Regions from separate parts of the Fusicatenibacter sp. genome, predicted to be linked through region 3. Evidence: a T-box and tRNA genes for the amino acid it is inferred to sense, from the RefSeq annotation. Region 3 holds a T-box; the other regions hold tRNA genes.
The links. A T-box is a leader RNA that pairs with one kind of tRNA and senses whether it is charged. The one in region 3 lies ahead of ACY2VW_RS06230 (proline--tRNA ligase), so its partner is inferred to be a tRNA-Pro.
Positions count from the first base shown of each region.

Region 1: it has a tRNA-Pro gene. The T-box ahead of ACY2VW_RS06230 (proline--tRNA ligase) is inferred to sense a tRNA for this amino acid. The anticodon was not compared.
Region 2: it has a tRNA-Pro gene. The T-box ahead of ACY2VW_RS06230 (proline--tRNA ligase) is inferred to sense a tRNA for this amino acid. The anticodon was not compared.

Region 1 covers NZ_CDRRUH010000015.1:16,785-21,504, forward strand. The annotation lists gene ACY2VW_RS05295 (hypothetical protein) at 1-789, opposite strand, end outside; gene ACY2VW_RS05300 (hypothetical protein) at 812-1,702, opposite strand; gene ACY2VW_RS05305 (Cof-type HAD-IIB family hydrolase) at 1,929-2,714, opposite strand; tRNA gene ACY2VW_RS05310 (tRNA-Pro) at 2,860-2,933, opposite strand; gene ACY2VW_RS05315 (PcsB-like coiled-coil domain-containing protein) at 3,170-4,459, opposite strand; gene ACY2VW_RS05320 (RsmF rRNA methyltransferase first C-terminal domain-containing protein) at 4,650-4,720, opposite strand, start outside.
Region 2 covers NZ_CDRRUH010000006.1:71,480-76,199, reverse strand. The annotation lists gene ACY2VW_RS02855 (ABC transporter permease) at 1-226, opposite strand, end outside; gene ACY2VW_RS02850 (LacI family DNA-binding transcriptional regulator) at 624-1,652, opposite strand; tRNA gene ACY2VW_RS02845 (tRNA-Pro) at 1,749-1,822, opposite strand; gene ACY2VW_RS02840 (sporulation initiation factor Spo0A C-terminal domain-containing protein) at 2,089-2,445, shown strand; gene ilvC (ketol-acid reductoisomerase) at 2,593-3,612, opposite strand; gene ilvN (acetolactate synthase small subunit) at 3,771-4,277, opposite strand; gene ACY2VW_RS02825 (glycoside hydrolase family 2 protein) at 4,399-4,720, opposite strand, start outside.
Region 3 covers NZ_CDRRUH010000019.1:17,845-22,564, reverse strand. The annotation lists gene ACY2VW_RS06240 (dicarboxylate/amino acid:cation symporter) at 1-402, shown strand, start outside; gene ACY2VW_RS06235 (NUDIX hydrolase) at 553-1,056, opposite strand; gene ACY2VW_RS06230 (proline--tRNA ligase) at 1,131-2,834, opposite strand; T-box leader at 3,017-3,318, opposite strand; gene ACY2VW_RS06225 (hypothetical protein) at 3,398-3,670, opposite strand; gene ACY2VW_RS06220 (alpha/beta hydrolase) at 3,691-4,521, opposite strand.

The sequences.
Region 1 (4,720 bases), on a different contig from region 3:
CTGTACGGCATTGATGCACTGTTCATCGCATCCCTCCAGATACAGCCAGTATTCTACGGCTGCCACTTCATCCGCATTTAATTCCACAACCGGCTCCGATCCGGCACTGTAGCTGCCGTTTGCCTGTCCTGCAAAAAATCCCGAAAGATTCTGGGATGGATCATCGGTATAAACGGGCTGGCCGCTTTCCGAAACAGAGGAAACCACGGCAGAGCTGCGTGCTGTTGTCTGTTGGGACTCTGCGCTGCCGGCGCTGCCTAAGTCATCCAGTTTCCAGAAATACGTTGTCGTGCCTGTGTGGGATGTAATTTTCATCCCGAGACGCATCGCGGCAAGTGCCTGTGCATCGCTTCCCAGGTTTAATTCTGACTGGTTGAAATATACTCTGCACGGTGCGTTTTCGCATTTCAGATAGACGGTTCCGTGAATGGCATCGGTGTCCACACGGCTGTCGGCACTTGCATACAGCACGGAAATTCCGTCCTGGTTCTGTGCGGTTGCGCGGTAAAAGTGGTCAAGGTCCGCCGTTGAAAGCGGCTTTAAGCTTTCCGGATTACCGCTCAGCACGAGATCGCACGTTTTTTCAAACGGACCGTTCTCGCTGGCTGAAATCAGCAGAACGGTATCGCCTTTGCTGATGGTACCGCCCGTCGGCGTAACGTTGGTGGAGGCCTGCCCGGTCAGGGTGAACCATGCATACGTGGTTCCCGTCGCAGCAAGAAGCAGCAGCAGAATCCCGGCAACTGCCCGCGCCAGCGAGCTTTTTAACTGTTTTTGTTCTGTTTCCACGCGGCACTCCTCTCTCTCGTTTTTAGTTCTGATCTGAAATTCCCGCAAAGGAAACTGCCAGGTTTTTCAGCGTCTGACTGCCCAGATTTCCGGTGCAGTCCTCGTCGCAGCCTTCCAGCCAGATGTAGAGATCAATCTGTACCGGTGTTCCCGGCTTTCCATCCGATGTGCCGGTTACGGTGCAGAGCTTTAACGATCCCTCTTTCTTTGTCACTTCACCGGTATCTTTATCATAAATACAGTAAGCTTCTTCCTTATAAGGCTGAAACGGTACGGTCGTTCCGTCCGTTTTTGTGCTGTCCAGAACGTAACCCTCTTCTCCGGTCGCCGTGTTGTACTCCGCCTGCGGATTCTTTTTGTCGCTGATTTCAAAGATATACTCATTTTCTGTCGGCTGGTCCAGTCCGGCCTGGTGTATTACGAAACCTGCACGAATCGCTGATGAGATCGGATTGTTTTCATCGCTGTCCTCAAAGCCGATATCGGAAAGATAGATGTCGGTGGATTTTCCATTGCTCCGCAGGAACAGGCTGGTTTTATAATAATCGCTGTAGTCGCCTCTTCCAAACAGATTCGCCACCAGATTGGACTGGTTTTCCGTTCCGTTTGTGAAACCGAGCACTTTCTGAAAGCCTCCGCTGATCCGGTTCGTCGATACCGGATTGAGCTGGCCGGAAAAGCTGTCCAATACGGCCGCAGAACCGTAAACACCATTGTAGGCATTGCTGATCTGCAGATTGATTCCTGCTCCGGCTGCCATACGCACTTTCGTTGTATGACGTCCCGTGTTGTACACATACCAGGCATATGTGGAAACAACAACCGCACCCAGCGTAAGAAGCACTCCGACCGCTCCCGCTGTGAAACGGTATCTGAGGCTTTTTTTATTTGTCTGATTTTTTTCTGCCTCCATAAAACCTCTGAATGCTCACCTCCCTGGTATTTTGATTTCTTAACTATTACAAATATGCGTAAAAATTCATTTTTATATTACCACGAAATTTTTTACTTTGCAATGCACATACCTTTTCAGACGCTGATTTTCTTATTTCCTTTTTCAGAAAATTGCAACAAAAGGAGCGCACCTGAAAATTTCTTTTCAAATGCGCCCTTTCGCTTTCTTTTCTTCTGTTTTTCTGTCAGATCAATCCGTAATACTCCATCGCCTTCGCCACGCCGTCCTGCTCGACGGTGTCGGTTACGTACTCGGTGTACGGATCCAGAATCTCGTCATGCTTTCCAAGCGCAATCGTGTGTGCGCCGCACTGGAACATGGCCAGGTCGTTGCTGCTGTCGCCGAAGACGTAGGCATCTTCCTTCGTCAGGCCGTACTGTTTCAGTACATACTCTACTGCGGTTCCCTTGCTGTATCCGAGCGGGACAAGCTCGTAGAAACCGCCGCGGCGGTCCATGATGTCAAACTCCTGCTCAAATTCCCGATACATGCGTTCTACGTCGGACTGCGTGTCAGTTACGATACATAATTTGTCGTAGATAATGCCTTTCGTCTCTGCCGTCTCCGCAAGGCCGACACCGACGGCTGCAAAATGCGCACGGGTCTGCTCGAGATCTTTGAAACGGGATGGCTCAGCTGTGAAATAAACGTTGTCCGTGCCTTCCAGGATCATACCGGCATTACACTCTTTTAAAATCACCGGGATTTCCTCACATCGCTTTCCGGAAACGGTGTGATGCATCAGAATCTCATCGCCCTGGCGCAGATAGGTACCGCAGCCGCACAGGAATCCGGAAAACGGAAGCTGTTTCATCTCCTCCGGCAGCTCCGACCAGGTGCGGCCGGTATTAATAAACGTCAGATTTCCTTTTTCCGCCGTCTTTTTCAATGCATCGAGCGCGCTCTGCGGAATTTCTTTTGTAATCTCACTCAGTAACGTTCCATCAATATCAAAAAATAATGCTTTCACAAAAATTTCCTCCTCATGTACTCTTTTCCTATCGGTCTGATAAATTCGTGACCAGATATTTTTCCCTGTTTTCCTGTTCTCTTTCTGACATACGAAAAAATGCCGAAGCTCTTGATTGTCAAGGCTTTCGGCATTTTCATTTCAGTCGAAGCGACGGGATTCGAACCCACGACCTCTGCGTCCCGAACGCAGCGCTCTACCAAACTGAGCCACGCTTCGATTTTGTTTGTTTTCTGAACTCTCGTCCGTCAACAATAGCTATTATATATGATGTCTATAGGAATGTCAACACCTTTTTTGAAATTTTTTTAATTTTTTTTATTATTGCTTCAAAAGGTACATTTTATGCGGGTTTGCGGCGTTTTGGATGTTCTTTTGAAATGACAGTTTCTGAAAAAGTCAAAAAAAGAGATATGCTGGAAGTTCTGTTCCGGCATATCTCTTATCTTTGTTTCTCAGCTCAGCTGATATACGTCTGCATACTGCACGCCGAAGCTCAGCGCCTCGGAATGGCTGCTGCAGAAGATGTCTACGTGGCCGTAAGCGGTTCCGCGGTCTTCTACCGTGTAAACCTGGCCGTTGATCAGCAGTTTTGTGCCAAATGGTACACCGCCCATGGCGATCGTTCTGCCGGCGGTCGGTGTGGTTCCGCTTGCGGTGGATCCGCCGGACCACTGTCCGGTACAGATGGAACAGGAGCAATAGCCTGTCAGTTTAAATCTTCCAAGATATGTTCCGCTGGAGGAGCTGCTGGAAGTATCTGACGCGGATGGACTCTCCGTTGTCGTAGAGGATGCGCTGCTGTCCGAAGAACTGCTTCCGGAGCTGCTGCTTGTATCGGTATCTGCTTTCGCTGCGGCATTTGCTGCTTCTGCGGCTGCGACTCTTGCGGCCTCTGCCTCAGCTGCCTGTTTTCTTGCTGCTTCTGCTGCGGCCTGCTGTGCTGCGGCGGCAGCGGCGGCTTCCTCTTCTGCTTTCTTCTGCGCTGCAATCTCCTCTTCTTTCGCCTGACGGATCAGGTCGTTGATTGCATCTGCTTTGCTGTTGATTTCATCTACCAGTGCACTCTCGCTGGATTTTGCATCGTCCAGCTCTGCGGAGTAGGTACGGAGTTCCTGATAAGCTGCTGCGTACAGCTCCTGGATAGCTTCCTGCTGATCGCTGCTCTGCTGCTGCAGTTCCACGATCGCTGCCTGCTCCTCCTGCACCTGTGTTTCTTTTTCTTTTACCTGGTCTACCGTGTCCTCATACTCCTGCATGAGATCGCGGTCGAAATCGGAAATTTTCTGTATGTATTCTGCCCGGCTGATCAGCTCTGAAATGCTTTTGGAAGAAAAGAGCATTGCCATGTATCCGTTTCCGGAGGAATTTTCATACATATACTGGATACGGAGCTTCATCGCCTCGTACTGCTCTTCTTCTTTTGCTTTTGCATCTTCCAGATCTGCCTGAATCTGTACCAGTTCGTTCTGCTTCGCATCATACTGATCCTGAAGCTCCTGCAGACGGTTCTGCAGATCGTCCAGCTGCTGGTTCAGTTCGGAAAGATATTCTTCTGATTGTCCCTTTTTGGAATTGAGTTCGTCAATCCTGCTCTGTATGCTGTCAAGCTGAGACTGTGCGGCAGCCTGTTCTGCCTGAGCATTTGAAATTTTCTCCTTTGTACTGGCACCATAGCATGGCAGAACGGTCGCTGCCGTAAGCACTGTGGCCAAAACCAGGCTGAATAATTTCTTTTTTTTCATGTCGTACACCTCATACTTATTACGTTCTGTTGCTGATTGTCACTCCAAGTTACTGCGGAAAATGGGTCTTTTTTTCCGCCGTACTTTGCCATTATAACACAAGTATGTCTGAAATGAAAGTCTTTTTTAATTTCTGTTAATAACTTTGTAATATTTCGACATTTTTCCTGCAAAAACTGGCATGATTTTTCTACTTTCTCCATCCAACAGGGTACTTATTTTTCAAGGTTCCATTGACCAGTTTGCCCCATCCAAGGCCGA
Region 2 (4,720 bases), on a different contig from region 3:
ACTGCTGAAATCCGACCCACTGGCTTTTGGACGGATCGTACTGGTTGTAATCCTGAAATGCAATTTTCAAGCCGTACATCGGGATATACTTGAAAACCGCGAAGAAAATGATTCCCGGAATCAACAGGAAAAATAACCAGCGTCTTTTTACAACTTCGCGTGCGGTTCTCGCACATTTTTCTTTCCAGGTTTCTTTTCTGCCTGAAACTGTCTTTACTTGTGCCATTTCGCTCTCTCCTTTCCTTCCGGCGATATAATGCATTATTTTGCACTATTAATTTTTAATATGTGATATTAACGAGGTTTTATTCGTGCGTTTTTGTTGCTTTTGAATGTTGCATTTTTCGCCATCCGTTAATCATATTAAACAATGCTTTCGGGCTAAAGTCAAGATTTTTTTGTGCATTTCTTGCATTTTTGTCATTTTTGTTCAGTTTAGCTTTCCTTAAATGCACTATTTCGCATTATTAATTAGTGCTTTTCTACATGGCATTTATGCACGAATTTGAATCATTGCAAAAAGAGAGCCGGAAACGCCCCGGCAGACGGTTTTTCTTCTCGTCCGCCGGGGCATCCCTGGCTCTCTTTCTTTTTTCACTTTTTCCTGTTTTTTCTATTTCTTTCTATCCCTGGCGCTTGCACGAGGAACGGCGCACCACAACCTCCCCCGAAACGAGAATCCGCTCTTTCGGCGCTTCCGGGTGCTCCTCCCGCCATAAAAATTCATGCACCATACGGCGGCCAAGCCACTTCGTATCGACATGAACGGTTGAGAAGAACGGATACAGCATCCGGTCCTCATCATCATCAAATCCGGTCAGTGCCACATCCTCCGGCACGCGCACGCCGATTTTCCGGAAGGATTCTGTCAGTCTTTTGGCGATCATATCGTTGCCGCAGACAATCGCTTCCGGCAGTGTATCGTAGCTCGCCACAATCTTGTCAAAATTTTCCGGGTAATAAAAATGATCGCTCTCCATATTGGGGCGCACAAGATCCTCCTCGAGCGGAATGCCCGCCTGTTCCATCGCTGCAAGGAAACCGACATACCGGTCATGCATCGACTCATACGTGCTGCTGTGCTCACTTAGGAAACCGATCCGCGTCATGCCCTGCCCGATCAGATGGGACGTCAGAAGACTCACCGGCTGCACACCGTCCACACGCACGATATCGCCCATCGGCCGCTGTTCGATACCGCAGTAATGGTCGAGCTGAAAAATGCGATACCCCAGATTTACCAGTTTCTGCATATATTCCGGCGGCAGCATCTTAATGCAGAAGATTGCATCGATATTTTCATCCAGTCCGAGTGGCAGAATACCGTTCTCTTCCTCACGCTCCGTCACGACCGCAACACGCGTCTGACAGTTGTTGAGGCTCGCCTCCTCAGAGATGCCGCTCACGACGCGGTCCCAATAAACAGCGGCATCCCGCGTACGTAGAACCATAATATTGTAATGCTTCTCCTGTGGTGCCCGAACCTCTTCCACGTATACATTTTCGCCCAGATACCCATTCCTTTTCGCCATCCGAAGAACTCTCTCCCGTGTCACCGGAGCCACCTTCGGATCATCCTTTAATGCCATGGCAACCGTATTCCGGGACAGTCCCAGCTCCTTTGCCATACTCTGTATCGTTACTTTCCCCATAACTTCCTCCCTGTTTTTTTCTGCGCAATTCATTTTTCTCTCGCACACGTCTTTGTCCGTAAGAAAAAAAGTGCCGTAAAACGACACTCTTACCGATCGGGGCAACAGGATTTGAACCTGCGACCTCACGGCCCCCAGCCGTACGCGCTACCAAGCTACGCCATACCCCGTAATCACATTTTTATTATACCAGCGAACTTCTGAAAAATCAATGCTATTTTTCCCTTGTCCATTTCATTACATTCGTTTCTTTATTTTGCGTCATATCTTCCTCTATTTTACCGTATCGTCACTTTTTCTTTCTGAATATGTAATTTTTCGACGTTTTCTACGTATCATAAGTGAAAGGGGAAAAATCGTATGCCATATAAACTTTCACCTCTGGCATGCCCGTCTGCAAAGACTATGTAAAAACTGAATAAAAGGAGACATCGTAATGGAAACTGAAATTTACTTTCTACTATACTCTTTAGGAATTGGTGCAAAATACCGCGGATTTCGCTATCTCGCCTATGGTATCGCTTTATGCATGGAAGACGAAGATTATCTCCTTCGGGTCAGCAAAACGCTGTACCCAAAGATCGCGCAAACGTTTCAGGTATCGTCCTCCTGCGTCGAACGAGACATCCGCACCGCTATTTCCGTCTGCTGGACCCGCGGAAACCGCGATCTGCTCTTTTCACTTTCCGTGCATCCGGTTCTGACAAAACCGACCAATTCCGAATTTTTTGATATTTTAAGTTCTTATATCAAGTACTACCGCGCTTTTCCTGCCTGTCGTCAGGAGGCATAAAAACGAATATGCAAAAGAAAAACACTTCCGCGCCGTATCATATATTGGGGGATATGCATGGCGCGGAAGTGTTTTTTCATGATAGAGCAAAAAGGAGACTGCCCGCAAAGGCAGCCTCCCAATATGGATCATTTGACAGCAAACCGATTAGTTGTTGATCAGTTTGTCCTCGTTGCTCCAGCTGTACAGTTTTCTGATTTCTTCTCCGACTTTCTCTGACGGATGCTCTGCAGCTTTTCTTCTCATAGCGCGGAAGTGAGCCTGTCCGCCTGCCGGGGACATATCCAGAAGGAAGTCTTTTGCGAAAGTACCATCCTGGATATCGGAAAGGATTTTCTTCATAGTCTTCTTTGTCTCTTCTGTGATCAGCTTCGGTCCGGTGATATAATCGCCATACTCTGCTGTGTTGGAGATAGAGTATCTCATTCCTGCAAATCCGGACTGATAGATCAGATCTACGATCAGTTTCATCTCATGGATGCACTCGAAGTATGCGTTTCTTGGGTCGTATCCAGCCTCACACAGAGTCTCGAATCCAGCCTGCATCAGGGCGCATACACCGCCGCAGAGAACTGCCTGCTCACCGAACAGGTCTGTTTCTGTCTCAGTTCTGAAGGTTGTCTCCAGAAGACCAGCTCTTGCTCCGCCGATTCCAAGGCCGTAAGCCAGTGCTTTGTCCAGTGCTTTTCCGGTGTAATCCTGCTCAACAGCAACCAGGCAAGGAGTTCCTTTGCCAGCCTGATACTCGCTTCTTACTGTGTGGCCAGGTGCTTTCGGAGCGATCATAGCTACGTCTACGTTCTTCGGAGGCACGATCTGTCCGAAGTGGATAGCGAAACCATGAGCGAACATCAGCATGTTGCCCTCTTCCAGGTTTGGCTCGATATCTTTTTTGTACATTGCAGCCTGTTTCTCATCGTTGATCAGGATCATGATGATATCAGCCTGTTTTGCAGCCTCAGCAGCGGTATATACTTTGAATCCCTGTGCTTCTGCTTTTGCCCAGGATTTGCTGCCTTCATAAAGTCCAATAATAACATCACAGCCGGAGTCTTTCAGGTTCAGTGCATGAGCATGTCCCTGGCTTCCGTAGCCGATAATTGCGATTTTTTTGCCTTCCAGTAAAGAGAGATTACAATCTTCCTGATAAAAAAGTCTTGCTGCCATTTTATTTTCCTCCATAATATATAGAATGTCTTGACCGGCGGCAGGTCGGTCAATTTATACAGCGAAAAGCATTTCTGCCTTTTGCTGTTTGTCAGGGAAATGAACTTTTCTATACAAAAATTTCATTCCTCCAGCAAACGTATGTAATGTGATCTGCGTTAATCGAGGTAACGCACATCGTGGGCTCCTCTGGAGAGTCCTGTCACTCCTGTTCTGGCCAGTTCCAGGATTTCGTATCCCTGTACCAGATTCAGGAACCCTTCGAGCTTTGACTGGTTTCCGGTCAGCTCTACAATCAGGCTTTCCTGTCCCACATCCACGATTCTTCCACGGAAGACATCGGAGATGGCGATGACATTGCGGCGTTCATTTTCATTCACACGGATTTTGACCAGCATCAGCTCTCGTCTGACACTCTCGTCCGGCTTCAGCTCTTTGATATCCCGCACATCGACAAGTTTTGCCAGCTGTTTTTTGATCTGCTCCAGAATCATTTCATCACTGCAGTACAGAACAACAGTCATTCTTGTGTATCGCGGGTCTGCTGTCACACCGGCGGTGATCGTCTCGATATTGTATCCGCGTCGGCTGAAAAGACCAGCTACTCTGCTTAAAAGTCCCGGCGTATTATCCACCAGCAGGGATAATGTTCTTTTCTGTTCCATAAACACCAACTTTCCTCCATCCGCAGGCGCCGCGGATTTTCAGCAATTTCTTACAACTTCCAACGCCTTATCCAATATATTAGCAACTTATCCTCGCTTTGTCAACAAAAATTTTACCAAATTATTCTTTTGGGCAAAAATCTTTTGCCTCCTGTGGTTCCCATTTGCATACCTTCCGGTCATACGTAAGGATGCCGTTCGACTCCTCCTCGACATCGGTAAGCTGTGTGTAGACTGCTGCGGCAAGTCCCTGTTCTGTGAGTTCTCTTATCTTTTCTGCCAGTGCATTCATCGCTTTCTGGTACTGTGTCTGGTTCTGGTACGTGCGGTAGCCGAACGATTTTTCGGAGTAGAGATGCTCCTGTACCGGATACGTATAGCCGCCGTATTCAGAAAAAGCAAACGCGCGCTCCTCCGGTTTTACTTTTAACGGACGAAAGTAA
Region 3 (4,720 bases):
AACAAAAAGATGGGTGTCTCGAAACAGATCTCTTCATTCACCATTCCGCTCGGCGCAACCATCAACATGGATGGTACCTCCATTATGCAGGGTGTCGCTGTCATCTTCATCGCAGAGGCGTACGGTATTCATCTGACCCCGGCAAACCTCGCAACGGTTGTTGTTACCGCAACACTGGCTTCCATCGGTACCGCCGGTATCCCAAGCGTCGGACTTGTTACCCTGGCTATGGTACTGAATTCCGTCGGACTGCCAACGGAGGGTATCGCTCTTATCATGGGTATCGACCGTATTCTCGATATGCTGCGCACCGCAGTCAACATCACAGGCGATGCTGTCTGCACAACGATTGTCAGCCATCAGGAAAAGGCGCTCAACCGCGAAGTATTCAATCGCAATTAACCGCAATGAACTGCTTACGCGCTTACGAAAAGCCCTTTTCAGGCATGCCTACGGCAAGAAAGAATCCTGTAAATTACAAAAACGCGTTCCCGTTTTCGGAAACCCCTGTGGTTTCCGGCGGGAACGCGTTTTTCTTATCTTATTTTTCTGTTACAGTTCAAATGCCTGGCAGATGCTGTCGTAATGCAGGAATTTGCCTTCTGCGGCGTATCCTTTGATTTCGTCCAGCGTAGCAAAACGGTAGCCGTCCGTTTCTTCCTCCTGAAGGTGAAGATCCTCGTCTTTGACATCCATCACGAAGCGATAGACATCGACAAAGTAGTTGTCTCCCTCATCCGGGTTGATACGCCGGTAAGTGAAGAGGTAGCCGCCGTCTGCCTTGCTCACATCGAGTCCGGTTTCCTCTCTGACCTCACGGCGCACGGCCTCCAACGAGCTCTCTCCTGCCTGTGCCGCGCCGCCGGAAACCTCCCACCAGCCCGGTGCCCAGGCTTTCGTCATGACACGTTTTGTGATAAGGAAGGTTCCGTCCGGTCTTGCGATTACGCCGAGCACCGTCAGGTGAAACTCGTCCGGCTTCATATGCCAGTCATTCCGCTTCATCGTGCGGCCGGTCGGCTGTTTGTTTTCATCATAGATATCCCAGAGTTCCATATCGTGTTTTCTCCTGTCGAACTTCTTCCGAACCCCATCGCGATTTTTCTTCCCTTTCGCATGGTTCTGAATCATTACAGATACTGTTTAATCTCTTCCATCACATTTTCCAGCGGAATCTGTGTTTTCAGAGTCTTATCGCGGGATGCAACCTCGACAACGCCCTGTTTCATATTTTTCGGGCTTACGATGATGCGAAGCGGAATACCGAGCAGGTCGGCATCGGCAAACATTACGCCGGCTCTGACGCTTCTGTCGTCGTAGATCACTTCGATGCCTGCGTTCTGCAGATCCTCGTACAGCTTGTCCGCGTATGCTCTTACTTCCTCGTCATCGACGCGGACCGCACAGAGGTGTACCTGCCACGGAGCGATAGCTTTCGGCCAGATCGGGCCGTACTCATCGTGATGTGCCTCGCAGACCGATGCTGCCAGACGGCCGACACCGATACCGTAGCATCCCATGATCGGGGTCTTGCTCTCGCCGTTTGCATCGACATAGGTCATATTCATGGATTTTGTATATTTGGTTCCAAGCTGGAAAATGTTTCCGACCTCGATACCTCTGGAGATCTTTACGGTCTTTTTGCCGCATTTCGGGCAGATGCCGCCCTCCTGGATTTTTGCAAAATCGTGATACTCGGCATTCGGAACGTCGCGCTCCATGTCGAGTCCTTTGTAATGATGCTCTGCCTCGTTGGCTCCGCAGGAAAGGTTGTTTCTTCCCTCGAGGGATTTATCATAGAGAACAACGGCATCTCCGTTCACCTTCAGGTCCACAGGTCCGATATAGCCTGCGTTCAGTCCGCATTCTTCGGTGATCACGGCTGCGTGAACCTGCTCGCCGAGGAAGTTGACCAGCTTCGTCTCGTTGACTTCGAGATCACCGCGGATGAAAAGGACAACGTATTTATCATCAACATTCTGCTGATAAACAACGGCTTTGCAGGAGTTCTTTGTCTCGTCTCCGAAGAAATTGCAGACGTCTTCAATGGTGTGGACGTTCGGTGTATAAACCTTTTCGAGTGCAGCGGATTCTGCGTCTCTTGCGATGTCGGAAATGTTCTCAGCTGCTTCCATGTTGGCTCTGTAATCGCAGGAATCACACAGAACGATGGAATCCTCTCCGACCGGAGTCAGAAGCATGAACTCGTGGGAGATATTTCCGCCCATCATACCGGAATCGGATTTGACAGATACCACCTCCGGCACGCCGACACGCTCGAAGATGCGCTCGTATGCTGCGTGGCATTTCTCGTAATACTGCTCCAGATCTTCCTGGCTGGTATGGAAGGAGTAAGCATCCTTCATCGTAAACTCACGCACACGGATCAGTCCGGCTCTCGGACGGGCCTCATCACGGAATTTTGTCTGGATCTGATAGATCATAAACGGATATTTGGTGTAGCTCTGTGCATACTCGCGTACAAGGTGTACGGCTGCCTCCTCGTGGGTCATGCCGAGTACCATTTTGGCATTGTTGCGGTCGGTGAAACGCAGCAGTTCATCGCCGATGCTATCGTAACGGCCGGACTCATCCCACAGAGAAGCCGGCATGACAACCGGGAACTGCACTTCCTGGCCGTCGATTTTGTCCATTTCCTCGCGCAGGATCTGCTCGATTTTGCGCACAATGCGGCGCAGCGGCAGATAGGAAGAATAGATTCCGTTTGCCATATATTTGATGTATCCGCCTTTTACCATAATAGCATGGCTGTCGATGACACAGTCAGCAGGTCTTTCTTTGAAGCGCTCTCCTACTAATTTTTCAAGTTTCATTTTCTGATTTCCTCCTTATTCTTTGGGTTTTCAACATCTGAAGTCTTCCAGACGCGAGAACATTCCAGCCTGTCCGATTTTAAGCTTTTAGTCAACATTTTACGCATCTAACTCATCACTGAAGTAACGAGAATGCGATGCTTCATTTTCAAACAGAAAAAAGCCCTAAACCGCAAGCTGCAGTTTAGGGCGAATTTTTTTATCCGCGGTACCACCTAAATTCAGGAAAACTCCTGCACTCTGACACAGAGCATTTGACCCCACGATTTTTGTATTTTGTAATACGCGTGATCTCTGCTCTCTGTACCTTCTCTGTAACGGGAGATCCCGGTGCAGCCTACGAAATAAATTTTCCCTGATGGATTTTCTTCTCTTCGGTGCACAGCTCCAAGACCGGTTCACGATAGATTCTGCAAAAAGCTTTCACCTGCCGCTTTCTCTCTGAATGCGCTCTGTCGCTACTGTTTCTTTTCGTCGCTTTTTCACTGCACTGATTGTAGCAGAAACCGGAAAAGAATGCAAGCCCGTTCCTTCTGCTTTTTCTGCATAAACGCCCGCCCAGGTTACAGGCCTTCCCGGTACATTCTGCTGATTGCCGCCTGGGCTTCCTCAGACTGTTTTTTCTCAATCCATGCTTTGCGGTCACTCAGGATAGCCAGCATCTCATCGACAACGTCCTCGGCGCGCGGGCTTGTGACGCGGTAGAGATAGCCGAGCATCCGCGTGGCGGTAAAATCGGTGTTCATCTGGCGGTATGCAATTTCCCGGCAGAAGTCGTCCGGGTAACCGTTGTGTTTTAACGCACGGTACAATTCGTCATTTCTCGTTTCTGGCATTGCCTGTCTCCCTTTTTCCTTTAAACATTTACGTTTCCGCTGTTCAGACCTTCCGTCTTTTCCTCAAGTGGCAGCCAGTCCAGTGCCTTTTTGATCCACTCATCCCAGAAATCCCATTCATGGCCACCCTTGCTCTCATAGTAGACAATGTCCATGCCGCTCTCTTCCATCCGTTTATGGTAGAGACGGTTTACTTCCAGAAGTCCGTCCTCTGTTCCGCACGCCTGGAATACGGTCGGCACATTGACAGACGGATCTTTTTTCCGTGCTTCCTTTAACTGCTCGATAAGAACAGCCGGGTTTTTGTCACTCTTTGCTGCTTCGACCAGATTTCCGAAATAACCTTCTTCATGTGCAAAGCTGTCCGCTCTGCTCTCTTCCGGATTTTCCAGCACATGAAGTGCACCGGACAGGCAGATCACAGCCCCGAAGGTATCGTGATATTTCAGGCCATTTCTGAGTGCGCCAAAACCACCCATGGAAAGGCCTCCGATAAAGGTGTCTTCTCTTTTTCTGGACAGCGGAAACATTTTTCTTGTAATCTCAACCAGTTCTTCTCCGATAAACTGTCCGTGCATGGCACCGATGGACGGCTGATCCACATAAAACGCATTCTCGCCGGCCGGCATGACAACGGCAAGGTTTTTCTCCTCTGCCCATCTTTGGATTCTGGTTCCATGAACCCAGTCTGTCTCATTTCCAAAAATGCCGTGAAGCAAATACAGCGTTTTAAACGGTTTTTCCTCGCGCTCCGGCTGCCCAAAGGTAAATTTGTCGACCGGCAGAATAACCTGCAGCGGTACGGTGCGCATTAAAGTTTTTGACATGAAGCTTACCTGAATAAATGCCATAATAAAAATCCCCCTGTGGATATATATTTTTCTTTATTTTACGCCTTATTTCTGCGTTTCGTCAACGTGGAGTTTTGCGTTCCTCCGGTTCCGGCTTGCACCCCGAAGCAATTCACGATATAATCATGTTTATAGCAAGACCAGAAAATAATGCAAAAAATTCAGCACTGCCTTTTTTGCGTTATTTTCTGGTCTTGCT